DNA from 2 places in the Streptomyces sp. NPDC004561 genome. Region 1 is predicted to be linked to the other one. Evidence: riboswitches for the same ligand, from Rfam matches in the RefSeq annotation. Region 1 holds a riboswitch; the other holds the start of a gene.
What was found. A riboswitch is a leader RNA that binds a small molecule or an ion and turns the genes downstream of it on or off. The one in region 1 is predicted to bind glycine.

Region 1 (11,108 bases):
GAGTCGTGGCCGGCCTGTTGGTCCGGCCCGAGGTTCCGGCGGTCGTCGAGCCTTATCTGCCGATCGCCGTCGTCGCGGCGCTGGACGCCGTCTTCGGTGGTCTGCGGGCCATGCTCGACGGAATCTTCGACGACAAGGTGTTCGTGGTGTCGTTCCTGTCGAACGTGGTCGTGGCCGCCCTGATCGTGTTCCTGGGCGACAAGTTGGGCGTGGGAGCGCAGCTGTCCACGGGTGTCGTGGTCGTCCTCGGCATCCGCATCTTCTCCAACGCCGCGGCGATCCGGCGGCACGTGTTCCGGGCGTGAGGCGATGAACGAGCAGAGCAAGCGGAACGATCAGCCCGACCGGAACGAGCGGCCCATCGGGAACGACGGGAACGGCCCGGAGGACCGGACCGGCCGGAGCGACCAGAACGGCCTGGGCGACCGGAGCGGTGAGCGCGACCAGGTCCGCCGGGACGGGCAGATCGGCCGGCCCGGGCAGGCGCAGCCGGAGAACCGGCTTCGCAAGGAGCTGCCGGCCGAGGTCCCGGCTCCGGTCCCCGGGGCAGGGCAGTCGGCCGAGGAGCAGGCGCAGGAATCGCAGACCGGTCGGCAGCGGCTCGTCAAGGGCCTGTGGCCGCCGCGGGTGACCCGCGCCCAACTCATAGTCGCCCTGCTGCTGTTCGGCCTGGGTTTCGGCCTGGCCGTGCAGGTGGCGTCGAACAGCGACAGCGGCAGCGCACTGCGCGGCGCCCGCCAGGAGGATCTTGTTCGCATCCTCGATGAACTGGATTCGCGTACTCAGCGTCTTGAGGACGAGAAGCAGGGACTCGAAAAGCAGCGGTCGGAGCTGCAGAGCAGCTCCGACCAGGCCGCGGAGGCACGCCGACAGACCGCCGAGAAGGAGAGGCAACTCGGCATTCTGGCGGGCACCGTGGCGGCGCAGGGTCCCGGCATCACCATGACGATCGAGGACACGAAGGGGACGGTCCAGGCGGACATGCTGCTCGATTCGATCCAGGAGCTGCGCGCGGCGGGTGCGGAGGCGATCCAGGTCAACGGCGTGCGTGTGGTGGCGAACACATACTTCACGGACTCGGGCAAGAGCGTGAGCGTGGACGGGAACAAGATCAACGCCCCCTATCGTTTCAAGGTCATCGGCAAGCCGCAGGACCTCGAGCCGGCGCTGAACATTCCGGGAGGCGTGGTGCAGACTCTGGAGAAGGAGCAGGCCACGGTGACCGTCGAGCAGTCGGACAAGATCGTCGTGGATGCCTTGCGACAGGCGAAGCGGCCTGACTACGCTCGGTCGTCCTCCCAGTGAACCGGCGGTGCATGGCGGACGTCCCGCAGGGGCATGAGGTTGCGGGGGGTCGGCGCACCGTTGGGGTGGTGCGTGGTGGAAACTGTCCGGTGGGCACGGACGTTGTGAGGATGTCCGGGTCGTCCGGTGTAGGCAATCAGGGTTCGTCCTGCCCCACGGGCGGGTCTGTTTCGGTCAAGGGGAATCGCCCGTGAAGTTGTTTGCGAAGTTGTTCGGCAAGAGCGCGCGAGAGGGCAGCGACAACGCCACCGCCCGTCATCGCGCACAGCCTGACGCGGAGGGCCGGCGCCCGCTGTTCCGGGACCAGGTGGCTGGTCCGGGCGGCGACATTTCGGGAGGTCAGGGCGCGCCGTCAGTTGACCCTGCCCAGTCCGGCGGCATAGGTTTCGGGCAACCGTCAACCTCAGGTACGGGTGGAGGGTTTGCTCCGGACCCGTACGCGTCCAACGCCCCGGCGGGGCAGCCGCGGCAGGAGGATCCGTCGATGTCGCTCCTGGTATGTACGAGGTGCGGTAACCGCAACGCGGAGAACGCCCGCTTCTGTTCCAACTGCGGTGCGCCGCTGCGCGCCGGAGTGGCGCCCGAGCGCGCCTCCGAAACGACGTCCACGATCTCGATCTCCGGCATCGAGGCCTACGACGCAGAGGTGACCGGCCAGACGGCGGCGCCGATGCTGTCGCCGGAGGCGCAGGCCGCGGTGGACGCGCTGCCGCTGGGCTCGGCCCTGCTGGTGGTGCGCCGGGGCCCGAACTCGGGCAGCCGCTTCCTGCTGGACAGCGACCTGACGACGGCCGGCCGTCACCCGCAGAGCGACATCTTCCTGGACGACGTGACGGTCTCGCGTCGCCATGTGGAGTTCCGCCGCTCCCCGGACGGCTCGTTCACCGTGGCCGACGTGGGCAGCCTGAACGGCACCTACGTCAACCGCGAGCGGATCGACCAGGTCGCCCTGCAGAACGGTGACGAGGTGCAGATCGGCAAGTACCGGCTGGTGTTCTACGCGAGCCGGCAGGGCATCTGACCGACCCCCGGACCCGGTCCGGGGGGACCCCACAGGGAAGGTCCATGCTTCAAACACCGAGCGGCGGTGCCGGAAGCGGTACCGCCGCCACGGACAGTGGGCTGATGAGCATCGGCGCGGTGCTGAACGCGCTGCGTGACGAGTTCCCCGAGGTCACCATCTCCAAGATCCGCTTCCTGGAGTCGGAGGGGCTCGTCGAGCCGCTGCGGACCCCCTCGGGATACCGCAAGTTCAGCGCCGGTGACGTCGAGCGTCTCGGACATGTGCTGAGAATGCAGCGGGACCACTATCTGCCGCTCAAGGTGATCCGCGAGCACCTGGACGCCATGGAGCGGGGCGAGGCCGTGCAGCTGCCCGCGGTGGGCCGCCAGCGCTCCGGGGACGACGCTCCGGAGCCGCAGGAGGGCCGCACGGTGGCCCGGGTCGGCAGGGCCGAGCTGCTCGCGGCCGCGGACATCGACGAGGGCGAGCTGAAGGAGTGGGAGTCCTACGGGCTCATCGCTCCGCTGGCGGACGGGGCCTACGACGCCGAGGCCGTCACCGTGGCCTCGCTCGTCGCCGAGCTGGGGCGTTTCGGGATCGAGCCGCGCCACCTGCGGGTGATGAAGGCGGCCGCCGAGCGTGAGGCCGGGCTGGTCGACCAGGTGGTGGCGCCGCTCAAGCGCCACCGGAACCCGCAGACCCGGGCGCATGCCGAGGCCCGGACGAAGGAGCTGGCGGCGCTCACCGTGAAGCTGCACGCGGCCATGGTGAAGACCGCTCTCGGAGTACGGCTTCCCTGACCCGCGGCGCCTCCCGGCGGCCGGATCGGGCACCTGTTCCCGGCCCGACTACCCAAACATCCCGAGCACGGCCTAGGGTTGCTGTGTGAACGAGCTCGATGTCGTAGGTGTCCGGGTCGAAATGCCCTCCAACCAACCGATCGTGCTCCTGCGCGAAGTGGGGGGCGACCGTTATCTCCCCATCTGGATCGGGCCGGGGGAGGCGACGGCGATCGCTTTCGCCCAGCAGGGCATGGCTCCCGCCAGGCCGCTGACCCACGACCTGTTCAAGGACGTGCTGGAGGCTGTCGGTCAGGAGCTGACCGAAGTACGCATCACCGACCTGCGGGAAGGCGTCTTCTACGCCGAGCTGGTCTTCGCCAGCGGCGTCGAGGTCAGCGCCCGCCCCTCCGATGCCATAGCGCTGGCTCTGCGCACCGGAACGCCGATCTACGGCAGCGACACGGTGCTGGACGACGCGGGCATCGCCATTCCGGACGAGCAGGAGGACGAGGTGGAGAAGTTCCGCGAGTTCCTCGACCAGATCTCGCCCGAGGACTTCGGCACCAGCAGCCAGTGAGCACCGACAGACGATGAGCACCAGCGGCCGGTGAGCCCGGGCGGCCCGGCCGCCGGTGAGAGACACGCCGACCCGCCGGACCGGGCCTTCCAGGGCTCGCCGGTGGGCTGTGCGCATCCGGTTCCGCGGGCAATTGCCACCGGCCATTGAGAGCGTCTCAAGGCTCTCCGCAAGCGCATTCGGCTAGCCTTTCCCCGCGGTGGGACACGGGAAACCACTCCTTGGGTGATTATCACTCGGCGTGCCGAGTGTGGCGATCGTTGACGCACCCCTGGTGACTGCCTACCGTCGAGAAGGCAGGTCAAGGACGGAGGTCGGCGTGAGAACCAGCGGCGACGGTACGGCTGGGGGTGCTCCCGTGCGCGGTTTCGGGGAGAGCGGTCCGTACCCGGTTCACAGCAGCGCGGTGGATCACGCTCCGCAGCGGCCGACGGCTGTGCCGAACGGCGGAGGGGCGGCGTCCATGACGTCCGAAGAGATCGGCTACCGGGGGCCCACGGCCTGCGCGGCGGCCGGCATCACGTACCGGCAGCTCGACTACTGGGCCCGCACCGGCCTGGTGGAGCCGAGTGTGCGGCCCGCCTACGGGTCGGGCACCCAGCGCTTGTACAGCTTCCGGGACGTCGTCGTCCTGAAGATCGTCAAGCGGTTCCTGGACACCGGGGTCTCGCTCCAGAACATCCGCACGACCGTCCAGCACCTCAGAGAGCGCGGTTTTCGCGACCTGGAGCGCATGACGCTGATGAGCGACGGTGCCACCGTGTACGAGTGCACCTCGCCCGACGAGGTCCACGCCCTGCTCCAGGGCGGTCAGGGCATCTTCGGGATCGCCGTCGGCGTGGTGTGGCGGGACGTGGAGAACGCCCTGTCCCAGCTGCACGGCGAGCGCGTCGACACGGGCGAGACCCTCGTGGGTCCCAACCCCGCGGACGAGCTGGCGCGGCGCCGCAACCGGGCGGTCTGACAGCGCGGCTCACCAGGCGCTCCGGTGCCACCGCGTTGTCAGTGGCGTGGTGCAGCATCGGACATGTGAGAAACGCGCCCACGATCCTGCATCTCGACATGGATGCCTTCTACGCCTCGGTGGAGCAGGCATCCAAGCCGAGTCTGCGCGGGAAGGCGGTCGTCGTGGGCGGGCTCGGGCCGCGCGGTGTGGTGGCCACCGCGTCGTACGAGGCACGGGTCTTCGGGGTGCACTCGGCGATGCCCATGGCCCAGGCCCGCAGGCTGGCGCCGAACGCCGCGTATCTCGTGCCACGCTTCACCCTGTACCGGTCGATCAGCGAGCAGGTGATGGCGCTGCTGCGGGAGCTGTCGCCGCTGGTGGAGCCGCTCAGCCTGGACGAGGCGTTCGTGGACCTGGAGGCCGGCGGGACCGCCTGGGACGCGGAGTCGGCGCAGCTGACGGGTACCAGGCTGCGCGCGGACATCCGCGCGGTCACGGGCCTGACCGGTTCGGTGGGGCTCGCCGCCTCCAAGATGCTCGCCAAGATCGCGTCCGAGCAGGCGAAGCCGGACGGGCTGGTGCTCATCGAGCCGGGGACGGAGCGGGCGCTGCTGGGGCCGATGACGGTGCGCACCCTGCCGGGGGTGGGGCCGGCCACCGGCGACCATCTGCGGCGGGCCGGGATCACCACGGTCGAGGAACTGGCCGAGGCGGGCGAGGACGAACTCGTACGGCTGCTCGGCAAGGCGCACGGGCAGGCGCTGTACGCGATGGCCCTGGCCCGCGACGACCGGCCCGTGGTGGCCGAGCGCGAGGCGAAGTCGGTGTCGGTCGAGGACACCTACGACGTGGACATCCACGACCGGCTGCGGATCGGGCTGGAGGTGCAGCGGCTCGCCGACCGGTGCGTGCGGCGGCTGCGCGGCGCCGGGCTGTCCGGGCGGACCATCGTGCTGAAGGTGCGGCGCTACGACTTCTCGACCCTGACCCGCTCCGAGACGCTCAGAGGCCCGACGGACGACCCGGCGGTGGTCCGGGAGGCGGCGGCCCGGCTGCTGGACTCGGTGGACACCACGGGCGGGGTGCGGCTGCTGGGCGTGGGCGTCTCCGGGCTCGCCGACTACACACAGGAGGACCTGTTCGCACAGGCGATGCCCTCACCCGCGGCCGAGACACCGCAGGAGGCCGTGACCGAGGCCGTCACGGAGCCCCCGGAGCCGGTGGAACGGCAGTGGCGCGCGGGGCAGGACGTACGTCACACGGAGCACGGACCCGGCTGGGTGCAGGGCAGCGGGCTGGGGCGGGTCACGGTGCGGTTCGAGACGCCGCAGTCCTCTCCTGGGCGGGTGCGGACCTTCTCCGTCGACGATCCGGCGCTGGAGTCCGCCGATCCCTTGCCGCTGGTCGCGATTCCTTCCCGACCGCCCGCCGCTCTCGCTCCGTCGGACGGTGACGGGCCCGGGACTGCGTCCCGGGCCGCACAGAGAGCTCAGGCCTCCTCCGAGCCCGCCAGCTTGCCGAAGTCGTGGTCCGGTACGGAAGGGGGCGCGCCCACATCGAGGCCGTAGTGGTGGTAGAGCTGGAGTTCCTGCTCGGGGGAGAGGTGGCGGCCCACGCCGAAGTCGGGGGCGTCCCTGATCAGGGCGCGCTCGAACGGGACGTGGAGGGTGCCCTCGACGAGTTCGCTGGGCTCCAGGGGGACGAACGCGTCCCGGGAGAACAGGCCGGTGCGTATGGCCGCCCATTCGGGCACGCCGGTGGCGTCGTCGAGATACACCTCGTCGATGGTGCCGATCTTGGTGCCATTGCGGTCGAACGCCTTGCGGCCGATCAGGTTGCGCGGATCGATGTCGGTCTGCACGGTCCCTCTCCCTCCACTTGGTCGCAACTCATCCGTAAGCACTACAAAAGAGCACATTCAGTGAGGCGGCCACTCGAGGGCTCCCGCGTTGACCTCGCTGGTAGGCTGACAGCGGCTGCTGATCCCGTGCGGGAGAGTCCTCCGACCACCTCGGAGGCGCCGAAGGAGCAAATCCTCCCCGGAATCTCTCAGGCTCACGTACCGCACGGACGAGGTCACTCTGGAAAGCAGGGCGGGTGTCGACGGCGTCCGCTCTCACCGACGGTGAAAGCCGGCGTCCTCGGGCGCCCGGTGAAGCTCTCAGGTTGAGATGACAGAGGGGGAGGCCGTCGGGGTACCCGCGCCGTGGTGCCCCTCGAAGGTCGCGTCAGACCAGGAGGCCTCCGCAATGACCGCCCACCGCATTCCGCTCTCCGAGCTCGAATCGGGCATCCCCTTCGAGCAGCGCCACATCGGGCCCGACCAGGAGGCGCGGGCCAAGATGCTCGCGTCGGTCGGCTACGGCTCCCTCGACGAGCTGACCGCCGCCGCGGTCCCGGATGTGATCAAGAACGCCGACGCCCTGGACCTGCCGGGCGCCCGCACCGAGGCCGAGGTGCTCGCCGAGCTGCGCTCGCTCGCCGACCGCAACCAGGTCCTCGGCTCCATGATCGGCCTCGGCTACTACGGCACCTTCACCCCGCCCGTCATCCTGCGCAACGTCATGGAGAACCCGGCCTGGTACACGGCGTACACGCCGTACCAGCCGGAGATCTCCCAGGGCCGGCTGGAGGCCCTGCTGAACTTCCAGACCGTGGTCGCCGACCTGACGGGCCTGCCCACCTCCGGCGCCTCTCTGCTGGACGAGGGCACGGCCGCCGCCGAGGCCATGGCGCTGTCCCGGCGCATGGGCAGGAACAAGAAGGGCCTGTTCCTGATCGACGCGGACGCGCTGCCGCAGACGATCGCCGTCATCGAGACGCGTGCCGAGCCGACCGGTGTCGAGGTCGTCGTCGCCGACCTCAGCGACGGCATCCCGGCCGACATCGCCGCGCGTGAGATCAACGGCGTGCTGATCCAGTACCCGGGTGCCTCGGGCGCCGTACGCGACATCAAGCCGGTCGTCGAGCAGGCGCACGAGCTGGGCGCGCTCGTCACCGTGGCCGCAGACCTGCTCGCGCTGACCCTGCTGACCTCGCCCGGCGAGCTGGGCGCGGACATCGCCATCGGCACCACCCAGCGCTTCGGCGTCCCGATGGGCTTCGGCGGACCGCACGCGGGCTACATGGCCGTGCACGAGAAGTTCGCGCGCAGCCTCCCCGGCCGCCTGGTCGGCGTGTCCGTCGACGCCGACGGCCACAAGGCCTACCGGCTCGCGCTGCAGACCCGTGAGCAGCACATCCGCCGTGAGAAGGCCACCAGCAACATCTGCACCGCCCAGGTGCTGCTCGCCGTGATGGCTGGCATGTACGCGGTCTACCACGGCCCCGAGGGGCTGCGGACGATCGCCCACCGCACCCACCGCTACGCCACGCTCCTCGCCGAGGGCCTGAGGGCCGGCGGTGTCGAGATCGTCCACGGCGCCTACTTCGACACCCTCACCGCGCGCGTGCCCGGCAGGGCCGCCGAGGTCGTCGCCGCCGCCCGGGACAACGGGGTCAACCTCCGCCCGGTCGACGCCGACCACGTCTCCCTGGCCTGCGACGAGACCACCACGCGGGCGCAGCTGGCCGCCGTCTGGTCCGCCTTCGGCGTCGAGGGCGACATCGAGGCGCTGGACGAGACCGCCGCGGACACCCTGCCCGAGGCGCTGCTGCGCTCCGACGCCTACCTGACCCACCCGGTCTTCCACGAGCACCGCTCCGAGACCGCGATGCTGCGCTACCTGCGCAGGCTGTCCGACCGCGACTACGCGCTCGACCGCGGCATGATCCCGCTGGGCTCCTGCACCATGAAGCTCAACGCGACCACCGAGATGGAGCCGGTCACCTGGCCCGAGTTCGGCCAGCTGCACCCCTTCGCGCCCGCCGAGCAGGTCGAGGGCTACCTCACGCTCATCCGTGAGCTGGAGGACCGGCTCGCCGAGGTCACCGGGTACGACAAGGTCTCGCTCCAGCCGAACGCCGGTTCGCAGGGCGAGCTGGCCGGTCTGCTCGCGGTCCGCGGCTACCACCGCGCCAACGGCGACGAGCAGCGCACCATCTGCCTCATCCCGTCCTCCGCGCACGGCACCAACGCCGCCAGCGCCGTGATGGCCGGCATGAAGGTCGTCGTCGTCAGGACCGCCGAGGACGGCGAGATCGACGTCGAGGACCTGCGGGCGAAGATCGAGAAGCACCGCGACGAGCTGGCCGTGCTGATGATCACCTACCCGTCCACGCACGGTGTGTTCGAGGAGCACGTCGCCGGCATCTGCGCGCAGGTGCACGAGGCCGGCGGTCAGGTGTACGTCGACGGCGCGAACCTCAACGCGCTGGTCGGCCTCGCCAAGCCGGGCCACTTCGGCGGTGACGTCTCCCACCTGAACCTGCACAAGACGTTCTGCATCCCGCACGGCGGCGGTGGCCCCGGCGTCGGCCCGGTCGCGGTCCGCTCGCACCTGGCGCCGTACCTGCCGAACCACCCGCTGCAGCCGGCGGCAGGCCCGGAGACGGGCGTCGGCCCGATCTCGGCGGCGCCGTTCGGTTCCGCGGGCATCCTGCCGATCTCCTGGGCGTACGTCCGCCTGATGGGCGGCGAGGGCCTGAAGCGGGCCACGCAGGTGGCCGTGCTCTCGGCGAACTACATCGCCAAGCGCCTGGAGCCGCACTTCCCGGTGCTCTACACCGGCCCCGGCGGTCTGGTCGCGCACGAGTGCATCATCGACCTGCGCCCGCTGACCAAGGCGACCGGCGTGAGCGTGGACGACGTGGCCAAGCGCCTGATCGACTACGGCTTCCACGCGCCCACCATGTCCTTCCCGGTGGCCGGCACGCTGATGATCGAGCCGACCGAGTCGGAGGACCTCATCGAGCTGGACCGGTTCTGCGACGCGATGATCGCCATCCGCGCGGAGATCGAGAAGGTCGGTTCGGGCGAGTGGCCGGCGGAGGACAACCCGCTGGGCAACGCGCCGCACACCGCGGCCGCGGTCGGCGGTGAGTGGACGCACGCCTACAGCCGCCAGGAGGCCGTCTTCCCGGCCGGCGTCTCGACGGCCGACAAGTACTGGCCGCCGGTGCGCCGTATCGACCAGGCCTTCGGCGACCGCAATCTCGTCTGCTCCTGCCCGCCGCTGGACGCCTACGAGGACTGAGCGAGCCGTGGCCGAGGGCCCCGTCCGGTTTCCGGGCGGGGCCCTCGCCCGTGTTCACGCCGTCTCCAGGGCCACCTCGGTCGCCTTGATGAGGGCGACCACGTCGGAGCCGACGAAGAGGCCCAGGTCGGTGGCGGCGTCCTTGGTGATCGCCGCGGTCAGCCGGCCGCCGTCGACGGTGATCTTCACGGAGGCCATGGCGGCGCCGGTCGTGAGACCGGTGACCGTGCCGGCGAGCTGGTTGCGGATCGACAGGCCCGTGACCCGCTGGGTGGCGAGGGAGACCTCGGTCGACTTCACGAGGGCGCGGACGGGCGAACCGGGGGCGAGGGCGAGGTCCTCGGCGGCCTCCAGGGTGATGGCCGCAGTGAGTTCCTGCCCGCCGTCGAGGCGGAGCTTGACGGTGGCCATGGCCTCGCCCGGCTGCACCGAGGTCACGGTGCCGGGGAGCTGGTTGCGGATGCTCAGGGTCATGGGCACCCACCGTAGAGCGCCCGTCCGCTCAGGCCGGGTATGCGTGTGTCTGAGTCGCCTTGACTGTCGCCCAGACCGGTGCACCCGGATGCAGGCCGAGGTCCGCGGCGGCGACCGTGGTGAGGTCGGCGGCGAGGGGGAGTTCGCCCATGAGGTCGGCGCGGATCTGGTCGCCGTGCGTCTCCAGACCGGCCACCTCGCAGCGCCACAGGTTGCGGGCGCTGGCACCCGTGGGCCGGTCCCGGAACAGGGTCACGGCGGACGGCGGGAACGCCACGAAGGCCGGACCGGACAGCTCCTCCGTGGTCGTGATGGAGGGCCCGGCCTCGAGCCGTACCGTGTGGCCCTCGGCCCGTCCCCGGTAGAGGTTGAGGCCGACCAGCTGGGCGATGTAGTCGGTGCGCGGGTGGCGGGCGATGTCGGCGGGGGTGCCCTCCTGGACGACCCGGCCGTGCTCCACGACCACCAGCCGGTCCGCGAGCACCATGGCGTCCAGCGGGTCGTGCGTGACGAGGACGGCGACCGCCTCGAACTCGGCGAGGTGGCGGCGGAGCTGGGCGCGGACCTCCAGGCGGGTGCGGGCGTCCAGGGCGGCGAGCGGCTCGTCCAGGAGCAGCAGCCGGGGCCGCGTGGCCAGGGCGCGGGCGAGGGCCACGCGCTGTGCCTGGCCGCCGGACAGGCGGCGGGGCTTGGCGCCCGCGTGCTCGGCGAGCCCCATGCGCTCCAGCCACGCCGCGGCCCGGGCGCGGGCCGCCGCCTTGCCCTCGCCCTGACAGCGCGGCCCGAAGGCCACGTTGTCCAGCGCGGACAGATGCGGGAAGAGCAGGTAGTCCTGGAAGACCACGCCGACCGGGCGGGACTCCGGCGGGACGCGCTCCAGCGAGGC
Region 2 (11,108 bases), on a different contig from region 1:
CGTGCGGGTAGCCGTCGACGCGCTTGGCCGGCTCCGGGATGCCCACGCGGTCCAGCATCTCGATCGCCCGCTGCCGGGCGACCTTCTTGCTGACCTTGTGGTGGACCCGGTAGGCCTCGATGATCTGCGCCCCGACCGTGTAGTAGGGGTGCATGGCGGACAGCGGGTCCTGGAAGATCATCGCCATCTTGCGGCCGCGCAGCCGCCGGACCTCGTCCGGGTCGGCGCCGATCATCTCCTGGCCGTCCAGCCACACCTCGCCGGAGACCCGGGCGTTGGCCGAACGGTGCAGGCCCATCACGCCGAGCGAGGTGACGGACTTGCCGGAACCGGACTCACCGACGATGCCCAGGGTCTTGCCCCGGCGCACGTCGAAGCTGACTCCGTCCACCGACTTGACCAGGCCGTCGTCGGTGTTGAAGTGGATGCGCAGATCGCGTACGGAGAGGAACGCGTCGTCGGCTTCGGAGGGGGCGGAGCCGGCCGGTTCGCCGACCGCCGCCTTTTCGAGCTTGCTCACGAGTACCTCACCCGGGGGTCGATGGCTGCGTACACCAGGTCGACGACGAGGTTGCAGAAGACGATGAAGAACGCGGCGACCAGGGTCACGCCCATCACGATGGGCAGGTCGTTGTCCTTGATGGCCTGGATGGAGTACGCGCCGACACCCTGCAGGGAGAAGACGGTCTCGGTGAGCACCGCGGTACCGATGAGGGTGCCGAAGTCCATACCGAAGATGGTCACGATCGGGGTGAGCGTGGAACGCAGCCCGTGCTTGGTGACGACCACGGACTCCTTGAGGCCCTTGGCGCGTGCCGTCCGGATGTAGTCCTCGCTCATCGTCTCCAGCATGCCCGCCCGGGTGAGCCGGGCGTAGGTGGCGGAGAAGAGGAACGCGAGGCTGACCCAGGGCAGCAGCAGGTGCCAGGCCCAGTCGGCCGGGTTCTGGGTGAACGGCACGTAGTCCGTGCTGTCCCAGATGGGCCACTGGTAGACGAACAGAGCGTTGATCACCTGGCCGGTGAAGAAGATCGGCAGCGAGACGCCGGCGAGGGCGATGAACATCGAGATGCGGTCCACCGGCTTGCCCTTGCGGAGCGCCGAGACGACACCGGTCGTCACACCGAAGATCAGCCAGATCACGGCCGCACCGACGGCCAGCGAGAAGGAGACCGGGATGCGCTGCTGGAGCTGGGGCCACACTTCGACGTGACTCTTGAAGGAGTACCCGAAGCAGGGGGCGCTGCAGTGCGTGGCGTCGGGGCCGTAGTTGTAGTCGGCGCCTGCGAACAGGCCCTTGATGTAGTCCCAGTACTGCATGTAGATGGGCTGGTCGAGTCCCAGATTGTGCTTGATCGCGGCGACGGACGCGGGGTTGGCGTCCTTGCCGACGTACTGGGTGGCCAGCTGGGTGGCTGTCTGGCCGCCTAGGCGGGGGACCAGGAAGAAGATGGCGAAGGTGACTGCGCTGACCACCAGCAGCAGTACCAATGCGCCGAAGACGCGTCGGATGATGTACGCAGCCACAGCTGTGCGGCTCCGGGTGACCGGGGCGGTGTGTGTCCGCCCCGGCCACCCGGTGCCTTCACCTGCCTTTCAGGGGTATCCGGCCTGCTGTTACTTCGAGGAGCTCAGCAGCAGGTAGTCATACATGCCGAGGTACGCCTGCGTGACCGTGACGTTGGTCGCGGACGTGGGCCTGATCAGCAGGTTCTTGCGGTAGACCAGCGGAACGACCGAGGCGTTGTCGGCAACCATCTTGTCGATGTCACCCCAGGCCTTGGTGCGGGCCGCGGCGTCGGTGTTGCCGATGGCCGCCTTCAGAGCGGCGTTGATCTTCGGGTCGTTCAGCTCCATCAGGTTGTTGCCGCCCGAGGGCTTGATGGCGCTGCCGTCGATGATCTGGTCCAGGAAGCCGTAGCCGGTCGGCCAGTCGGCGCCCCACGCCATCATCATCATGCCGAGCTTGTGCTGGTGGACGTAGCTCGGGACACCGGCGAAGTTGGCGAAGTACTTGCCGGAGGGGAACTGCTTGATGTCGACGTTGATGCCGGCGGCCTTCAGGGAGTTCTGGATGGCCGTGGCGCCCGCGATCTCGGCGGGACGGTCGGAACGGGCCGTCAGCGTGGTGGAGAAGCCGTTCGGCTTGCCGCACTGCTTCAGCTCGTCCTTGGCCTTGGCGATGTCACCCTTGTGGCCCGCGGACGGGTACTCGTCGAACTTGGCGTAGCCGTTGACGGACGGCGGCAGCAGCGTGGTGGCCACGTCGCCCTTCGGCGAGCCGCCCATGGCGTCGATCACCGACTGCTTGTCGAGCGCCCACTGCACGGCCTTGCGGCAGTGGACGTTGTCGAACGGCGCGACGTGCAGGTTCAGCGCCATGTAACCGGTGGCGCCGGCGTACGAGTTGTCCGTCTGCTTGGCGTACTTGCCGCTCAGGACCTTCGGCTGGGTCTGCGGCTGCACACCGGCACCGGATATGTCGGCCGTGATCTTGTCAGCCATCAGGTCGTTGTCGATCGAGACCGGGTTGACCTTGAACTTGACGTTGATCTTGTCCGGCAGCGCCTTGCGGATCGGGTCCGTCTTCGGGTCCCAGTTCGGGTTGCGGACGAGGCTGGCGCTGGCGCCCTCCTCGTACGAGGCGAACTTGTAGGGGCCGGAGGACACGATGTGCTGGACGTACTTCGCACCGTCGTCCTTCGCCTGCGGCACGGGGGCCGTCTGGGAGAAGGTCGCCAGGTAGTCGAAGTCGGCGAACGGCTGGTTCAGGTGGAAGACGATCGTGCGGTCGTCCGGGGTGGCGATGGAGTCCAGGCCCTTCTTGTCCTTGTAGGGGCCCTTGTACTTGTCACCGCCCTGCAGGTACGCCTTGAAGTACGTCGGGCCGTTGGACAGGGCCTCGGGCGCGAAGTTGGAGCGCTCGATCGCGTACTTGACGTCCTTGGACGTGATCGGGGACCCGTCGTCGAACTTCAGGCCCTGACGCAGGTGGTACGTCCAGGTCTTGGCGTCCTTGCTGGGCGTGCCCAGGGACTCCGCGAGGTCCGGGACGACCGTGAGGCCGTCCTTGCCCGCGGCCGGCTTGAACGTGACGAGCGTCCGCGCGTACAGGCGCGAGAAGTTCTGCACGAAGCCGTAGTAGGTGTTGCCCGGGTCCAGGGAGTCGGGCACGTCGGAGTCTTCCAGGTTGACCGTGCCCCCCTTCTTGCTCGACGCGTTGACGATGGAGTCCAGCGCCGCGTCCTTCGTTCCGTTGCCGCCACTGCTGCTCTTGCCGCCCCCGCCGCCGCACGCGGCCGCACTCAGGGACAGCACCGTGACCGAGGCCACGGCAGCGAAAACCCTTCTCGTCTTCACGTTGAGGAAAGCCCCTCTATCGATGGATCACTTGCTGCGAGGGTCGAGCGCGTCACGCAGCCCGTCACCCAGCAGGTTGAATGCCAGGACGGTGATGAAGATCGCCAGTCCGGGCACGAACATGTACTGCGGATCTGCGGTGTAGAGATCCACGGCGTTGCTGAGCATGCCGCCCCAGGAGGCCTGCGGCGGAGCGATGCCGACTCCGAGGAAGCTCAGAGCGGCCTCGAAGAGGATGTTCGTCGGGATGATCAGCGTCGAGTAGACGAGGATCGGCGCGACGAGGTTGGGGAGCAGCTCCCGGAACAGGATGTACGGGCCGCGGGCTCCCAGACTGGTGGCGGCCTCGACGAACTCCCGCCTGCGCAGGGTCATCGTCTGGGCGCGCACGATACGGCCGATGTACGGCCAGCTGAAGAAGCCGATCACGAAGATCAGCACGGAGATGCGCAGCGGCAGGCCGTTGAGGCCGAAGAAGCCGTCCTGCACGGACGCCGAGATGGCGATGGCGAACAGCAGCAGCGGGAACGCCAGGAAGGTGTCCATGAGCCTGCTGATGACGCTGTCGATCCAGCCACCGTAGTAACCGGCGACGACGCCCAGCACGGTACCGATGACCACCGAGAGGAGGGTGGCGCCACCGGCGACCAGGAGGGAGACCCAGGAGCCGTCGATGATGCGGGCGAGCATGTCGCGGCCGTACTGCGGCTCCACGCCCAGCGGGTGGGCCCAACTCATGCCGCCCCAGGCGGCCTTGGGCGCCAGCAGCGCGGGGTCGATGAGGTCCTGGTGGAACTTGTCCGGGTCGAGTCCGAAGATCGACTCGATCGGCTTGGCGAGAACCGCCATCAGCACGAGCAGCACGACGACGACGCCGCCGGCCACGGCCATCTTGTCCCGCTTGAACCGGGTCCAGGCGATCTGGCTGAGTGAACGCCCTTCGATCTGGCTCTTCTTGGCCCCGGCGAGCACGGACTCGGGAGGCGCTCCGGCCTCTGCCCCGGTGGTCTCGATCGGTGCGGTCACAGTTGACCTGACCCCTCTCGCCGGTGGTGACCGGCCTTTGTCCGCCGCTGTGGGCGGCTTGGTTCACTTACCTGCGCCGGCCGCACGTGGGTGACGGCCCCAAAGTTCCAACTGATCCTGTGACTGGTTTCGATCACAGGATCGATGGCCTCGCGTCTTGAGAGGCGAGTCTTCAATGCGGTCTCGATCACGCGCCAGGCCCGATGGAGAAAGTATGCGCAAACGTGATGCCGCCTAGGGGATTCCGTTATCCGAACAGGAGGAGCTGTCTGCCGGACACGGACATTGGGGGCACCGCACCCCGAACCGACAGGGGCATGCGGGGCAGTTGAGAACAGACCCACACGACCGTGACCGGCGTCACATCACTCCGAAACGGCAGCTGGAAGCCCGGTCGGGCCGTAAATCCGTGAAGCCTCGCCCCGCCGCGTGGACCCGGTCGGTCAGTAGCCCCCGTGTACTGGCGGGTACCCGTACCCGGCCGCCGGAGCCTGGGGCGGGGCCTGGAGCTGCGGGGCGGGCGCGTGGGCCTCGCGGTCGTAGAACGGGCGGACGTTGGCCCACATCCACATCACGACCGGGTCGTAGTCGTCGGTCATGGCGACCGTGGACACCGGCAGCCCCTCCGGGACCGCGCCGATGGACTGCTGCATCATCGCGCGCACCGAGTCCACGGCGGCGGGCGAGGTGTCGTACACGTCCAGGCCGAGCGCGAGGTAGGGCGCCCCGAGCGCGGGCTGCACCCAGGCGCGGCGCAGGGAGCGCAGCGCGGGGGTGCGGTGGGCGTTCTGCGCGAGCAGGGCGTAGAACTGCGGGATCTCGATGCCGGGTTCCGTGAGGCGCAGCGGGCCGGCGGGCTGGCGGTCCAGGCCGGTCGCGATGCGGCGCAGGTCCAGCCAGGGGATGCCGACGCCGCCGCCCGGGGCGTGCGGGTTGAGCCAGAGGCCGTAGTGGTCGGGGTAGAGGGTGCGGGCCACGTCGAGGCCGTCGACCACCTCGTAGGAGCGGTTCCATCCGCTGGCGGACAGTTCCTGGGCGGAGGTCACGCACGGGGCGTAGTGGAAGCCGTCGACCTCCATGTTCCCGTACTGGGCGTCCGGGGAGCCGCCCTGGCCGTGCCACAGGAGCATCCAGATCTGGCCGGAGGACGGGGCGGCGAGGGCGCGCAGCAGGGCCTCGTAGGCGTCGTAGCGTCCGGGCGTGACCTGGCGCAGCATGTGCTCCACGCTGCCGCTTGGGCTCGCGCTCACCTGTCTTACCGCCCCTTCGCCTCTTCCCCACGTTTGGACACAGCTTAAGCGCCAGCCGGCCCGGGGCCCTGTGCCCGTGCGCGGGTGCGGGTGCGTCGTGGCCCGTCGCGCAGGTCGGGCCGGCCGGCCCCCGGCCGGTGGATCAGTGGCCGTACTGGTAGAACGGCCGGACGTTCGTCCTCAGCCAGTCGCCCACCGGGTCCTCGGCCACGTCCAGCAGCACGAGGTTGACCGGCCATGCGACCGGGACCCGGCCCAGGGCCCGGCCCAGGGCCTCCAGGGGGCGGGCGCGCAGGTCGCCCTCCCACTGGGAGAGTTCGACGCCGACGAACAGCACCGGGTCGCCCGTCTCGACGACGGCCAGGCAGCGGCGGGCGCTGAGGACCACTCCGGTCTCGGCGAACTCGGCGGAGGCGGCGGAGAGGAAGTCGACCGGGTCGTCCTGCCAGTCGGGCTCGAAGAGGCGGACGCGGCCGCCGGAGGCGAGGCCGTCGAGCGGGGTGCGGCCCGCGCGGCACAGTTCGGCGACGGCCTCCGGCGGGAGCGGGACGCCGACCACGCCCCCGGGGTTCACCGCCATGCCGGCCTGCGGGGGCAGGCCGCGCGCGAACTCCACGGCGGGGGCGACGGCGTACGACATGTGGGAGCCGGCCACCTGGCGGAACTGCTCCTCCGAGCTGAACACCGGCACGTACGCCTGGCCGTCGATGTCCAGCGTCGGCAGGTCCAGCGGGCCGCTGTGCGGGCCGCCGCCGGCCGGCAGCGGGATCCAGAGGAAGCTCCGGCCGAGGACCTCGATGATCCGGCCGCCCGCCGAGGGTATGCCGAGGGAGGCCGACAGCACCTCCTCCAGTTCGTTGCCGGGCCACCCGCCGTGCGGGTGGGGGTGTGCCTGTGCCGGGAAGTCCGCGGGAATGTCCGCCGGGAAGTCCATCTGCCTACCGCCTGCTGGGAACCACTGCTGTGACCAGAAGGCTAGCGGGTGGCTGTGACGGCGTCCGCCGCCCGGGCGGCGGCGAAGCCTATGCGGCGCAGGCCGTCCGCCGCGGCCCGGTCCAGGAGCACCGCCGAGCCGCAGCCCGCCGGCAGCTCGCCCCGCTCCACCGCGCCGAGCAGCCGGGCCGTCGTACGGCGGTGCCGGCCGAAGGCGTAGCGGGAGACGCCCCGGCCGCGCTCGCGCTGGCCCTCCCGGGCCGTCCCCGGCGGGACGTCGAGCAGCAGCAGGTGAAGGGCGCCGCCGCGGCGGCGGGCCTCGCGGGCGAGCCAGGCGCGCACCCAGGGCTGGGTGCCGCAGTCGTGCACCACGAGACCCGCTCCGGTGCGCAGGGCGCGGCGCAGGGCCGCGTAGTGGGCCGCGCGGACCAGGGGGCGGTAGAGGGCGTACGGCAGCAGGCGGGGCAGGCGGACCGCGAACCGGTCGCGGGTGTCCTGGGAGTCGATGCGGCCGCCCGCGACGGCGCGGTGCATCAGCGTGGACTTGCCGCTGCCGGGCAGGCCGGTGACCACCACGACGTCATGGGGGCCGAAGAGCAGGGTGCGCGGGCCGCGTCCGGCACGGCCGCGCAGGTCGCGGACGGCCGGCGCGGGGCGCTCGGCGCAGCGCTCGCGGGCCGGGGCGGAGGGCTGTCGCGGCACCGCGGCGCCGGTGGTGGCTGCGGTGCCGGTCGCGAGCGCCGTGGTCCTCTTCACCGTGATCGTCCTCCCCTGTGGCCCGGTAATATCCATGCCCGGCCTGCGTAAAGAGAAGGTAATGGGAAGTGTGCGACGGGTGGGTGCGCGTACCGCCACGGCTCGGTTACGGATGCGACCCTGACGGGCGGGGCCGTGGCGTGCAATGATGTGGCCGCCAACTGCATATCGGCCGCTTGAATCCGCGCGGGAGAGTCCCCGGGTCCCCTCTGGACCGCCCGGGGCGCCGAAGGAGCAAGTCCCTCCCTTGAATCTCTCAGGTACCGTTACCGCGCGGGCGAGGCACATCTGAAAAGCGGGCCGCTGTGTCAGTGGCTCCACCCAAGGTGCAAGCCCTGATCGCCCCCGTGGCGGTCCTGGCGAACCTCTCAGGTTCCGATGACAGATGGGGAGGAACGTTCCTCGCCCCATCCCCGTGCCCTGGGAGACGACCGACCGATGAGCAGTACCGAACTCCGCCGCACCGCGCTCGATGCCGTGCATCGCTCGCTCGGCGCGACGATGACCGACTTCGCCGGCTGGGACATGCCCCTGCGCTACGGCTCCGAGCGCGACGAGCACCTGGCCGTGCGGACCAAGGCGGGTCTGTTCGACCTCTCCCACATGGGCGAGATCACCGTGACCGGCCCCGAGGCGGCCGACTTCCTGAACATGGCCCTGGTCGGCAACATCGCCTCCATCGGCGTCGGCCGCGCCCGCTACACCATGATCTGCCGGGCCGACGGCGGCATCCTGGACGACCTGATCGTCTACCGGCTCGCCGAGACCGAGTACATGGTCGTGGCCAATGCCTCCAACGCCCAGGTGGTGCTGGACGCGCTGGACGAGCGGTCCGGGGGCCTCGAGGTCGAGGTGCGCGACGACCGGGACGCATACGCGCTGATCGCCGTGCAGGGCCCGGAGTCCCCCGGCATCCTGAAGTCGCTCACCGACGCCGACCTGGACGGCCTCAAGTACTACGCGGGGCTGCCCGGCACGGTCGCCGGCGTTCCCGTGCTGATCGCCCGCACCGGCTACACCGGCGAGGACGGCTTCGAGCTGTTCGTGAAGCCGGAGCACGCGGTCGGGCTGTGGCAGGCGCTGACCGAGGCCGGCGAGGGCGTCGGCCTGGTCCCGTGCGGCCTGTCCTGCCGCGACACGCTGCGCCTGGAGGCGGGCATGCCGCTGTACGGGCACGAGCTGACCACCGAGCTGACCCCCTTCGACGCCGGACTCGGCCGCGTGGTCAAGTTCGACAAGGAGGGCGACTTCGTGGCGCGCACGGCGCTCCTGGAGGCCGCCGCCCGCGCCGAGCAGAACCCCCCGCGGGTGCTCGTCGGGCTGATCGCCCAGGGCCGCCGCGTCCCGCGCGCCGGGTACGCCGTCGTCGCCTGCGGCGAGGTGATCGGCGAGATCACCTCCGGCGCCCCCTCCCCCACGCTGGGCAAGCCGATCGCCATGGCCTACGTCGACGCCGCGCACGCCGCGCCGGGCACCGAGGGTGTCGGCGTGGACATCCGGGGCAGCCACGAGCCGTACGAGGTCGTGGCGCTGCCCTTCTACAAGCGCCAGAAGTAGACACTGGGCGGCGACCGCGCCCCGCACGGGGCCGGTCCCGCGGCGGGCACGTGACCCTGCGCACATTCGCCTGCCCACCAGCAGTTTCCACAGTCTCCCCATCACCATCACTCCCGCGCGTACAGGAGAATCCAGGCCATGAGCAACCCCCAGCAGCTGCGCTACAGCAAGGAGCACGAGTGGCTGTCGGCCGCCGAGGACGGCGTCTCGACGGTCGGCATCACCGAGTTCGCGGCCAACGCGCTCGGCGATGTGGTCTACGCCCAGCTCCCCGAGGTCGGCTCCACCGTCGAGGCGGGCGAGACCTGCGGTGAGCTGGAGTCGACCAAGTCGGTCTCCGACCTCTACTCCCCGGTCACCGGCGAGGTCACCGAGGTCAACGAGGACGTCGTCAACGACCCGTCGCTGGTGAACTCGGCCCCCTTCGAGGGCGGCTGGCTGTTCAAGGTGCGCATCGCGGAGGAGCCGGCCGAGCTGCTCTCCGCCGACGAGTACACCGCGTTTTCCGGCAGCTGAGGAGTCGTAGCCGAATGACCGTCCTGAACACCCCCCTGCACGAGCTGGACCCGGAGATCGCCGCCGCCGTCGACGCCGAGCTCGGCCGCCAGCAGTCCACCCTGGAGATGATCGCCTCCGAGAACTTCGCGCCGCTCGCGGTGATGGAGGCCCAGGGCTCGGTCCTCACCAACAAGTACGCCGAGGGCTACCCCGGCCGCCGCTACTACGGCGGCTGCGAGCACGTCGACGTCGCCGAGCAGATCGCCATCGACCGGATCAAGGAGCTGTTCGGCGCCGAGTACGCCAACGTGCAGCCCCACTCCGGCGCCTCCGCCAACCAGGCGGCCCTGTTCGCGCTGGCCCAGCCCGGGGACACCATCCTCGGCCTGGACCTGGCGCACGGCGGCCACCTGACCCACGGGATGCGGCTGAACTTCTCCGGCAAGCAGTTCAACGTGGTCGCGTACCACGTGGACGACTCCGGCCTGGTCGACATGGCCGAGGTCGAGCGGCTCGCCAAGGAGCACCGCCCGAAGGTCATCATCGCGGGCTGGTCGGCGTACCCCCGCCAGCTGGACTTCGCCGAGTTCCGCCGGATCGCCGACGAGGTCGAGTCCTACCTGTGGGTCGACATGGCCCACTTCGCGGGCCTGGTCGCGGCCGGTCTCCACCCGAACCCGGTGGAGCACGCGGACGTGGTCACCTCCACCACGCACAAGACCCTCGGCGGCCCGCGCGGCGGCATCATCCTCGCCAAGAAGGCGTTCGCGAAGAAGCTGAACTCCTCCGTCTTCCCGGGCTTCCAGGGCGGTCCCCTGGAGCACGTGATCGCGGCCAAGGCGGTCTCCTTCAAGGTCGCCGCCTCGGAGGACTTCAAGGAGCGCCAGCGCCGTACCGTGGAGGGCGCCCGCATCCTCGCCGAGCGCCTGACCGCGGCGGACGCCCGCGAGGCCGGTGTGAACGTGCTGTCCGGCGGCACCGACGTGCACCTGATCCTGGTCGACCTGCGCGAGTCCGAGCTCGACGGCCAGCAGGCCGAGGACCGGCTGCACGAGGTCGGCATCACGGTCAACCGCAACGCGGTCCCGAACGACCCGCGCCCGCCGATGGTCACCTCCGGCCTGCGGATCGGTACGCCGGCCCTCGCGACCCGCGGCTTCACGGCCGAGGGCTTCGCCGAGGTCGCCGACGTGATCGCCGAGGCGCTGAAGCCGTCCTACGACGCGGAGGCCCTGCAGGCCCGGGTGAAGGCCCTGGCCGACAAGCACCCGCTGTACCCGGGTCTGAACAAGTAAGTCACCTTTCTCGGGGTACCGCGCACACTGGAGGTGTCCGGTGGGCGCGGTACCCGCCCCCCAGTACCACCTTTTGCACCACCCCCGTATTGAGGAGTCCCTCCGTGGCCATCTCGGTCTTCGACCTGTTCTCGGTCGGCATCGGCCCGTCCAGCTCCCACACGGTCGGCCCGATGCGCGCGGCGCGCATGTTCGCCCGCCGGCTGCGCAACGAGGACCTGCTGGCCTCGGTGGCGTCGCTGCGCTGCGAGCTGTACGGCTCCCTCGGCGCTACCGGCCACGGCCACGGCACCCCGAAGGCGGTGCTGCTCGGCCTGGAGGGCGCCTCCCCGCGCACGGTCGACGTGGAGACGGCCGACGAGCGGGTGGAGGCGATCAAGGCGGCCGGCCGCCTGAACCTCCTCGGCGAGCACGAGATCGCCTTCTCCTTCGA

Region 2: linked by a shared signal. The riboswitch ahead of gcvT (glycine cleavage system aminomethyltransferase GcvT) and the one ahead of gcvP (aminomethyl-transferring glycine dehydrogenase) in region 1 are both predicted to bind glycine.

Annotation. Positions count from the first base shown of each region.
Region 1 is NZ_JBSGDB010000179.1:4,488-15,595, forward strand. Features, by position in the region: gene ACWEN3_RS23070 (small basic family protein) at 1-305, shown strand, start outside; gene ACWEN3_RS23075 (DUF881 domain-containing protein) at 466-1,305, shown strand; gene ACWEN3_RS23080 (FHA domain-containing protein) at 1,496-2,326, shown strand; gene ftsR (transcriptional regulator FtsR) at 2,371-3,108, shown strand; gene ACWEN3_RS23090 (bifunctional nuclease family protein) at 3,194-3,667, shown strand; gene ACWEN3_RS23095 (MerR family transcriptional regulator) at 3,987-4,631, shown strand; gene ACWEN3_RS23100 (DNA polymerase IV) at 4,697-6,181, shown strand; gene ACWEN3_RS23105 (PRC-barrel domain-containing protein) at 6,103-6,474, opposite strand; glycine riboswitch at 6,594-6,688, shown strand; gene gcvP (aminomethyl-transferring glycine dehydrogenase) at 6,863-9,748, shown strand; gene ACWEN3_RS23115 (TOBE domain-containing protein) at 9,803-10,222, opposite strand; gene ACWEN3_RS23120 (ABC transporter ATP-binding protein) at 10,251-11,108, opposite strand, start outside.
Region 2 is NZ_JBSGDB010000022.1:6,602-17,709, forward strand. Features, by position in the region: gene ACWEN3_RS05140 (ABC transporter ATP-binding protein) at 1-520, opposite strand, end outside; gene ACWEN3_RS05145 (ABC transporter permease) at 517-1,527, opposite strand; gene ACWEN3_RS05150 (ABC transporter substrate-binding protein) at 1,618-3,360, opposite strand; gene ACWEN3_RS05155 (ABC transporter permease) at 3,388-4,386, opposite strand; gene ACWEN3_RS05160 (enhanced serine sensitivity protein SseB C-terminal domain-containing protein) at 4,830-5,603, opposite strand; gene ACWEN3_RS05165 (enhanced serine sensitivity protein SseB) at 5,779-6,570, opposite strand; gene ACWEN3_RS05170 (AAA family ATPase) at 6,612-7,331, opposite strand; glycine riboswitch at 7,503-7,607, shown strand; glycine riboswitch at 7,608-7,720, shown strand; gene gcvT (glycine cleavage system aminomethyltransferase GcvT) at 7,764-8,882, shown strand; gene gcvH (glycine cleavage system protein GcvH) at 9,021-9,398, shown strand; gene glyA (serine hydroxymethyltransferase) at 9,413-10,675, shown strand; gene ACWEN3_RS05190 (L-serine ammonia-lyase) at 10,780-11,108, shown strand, end outside.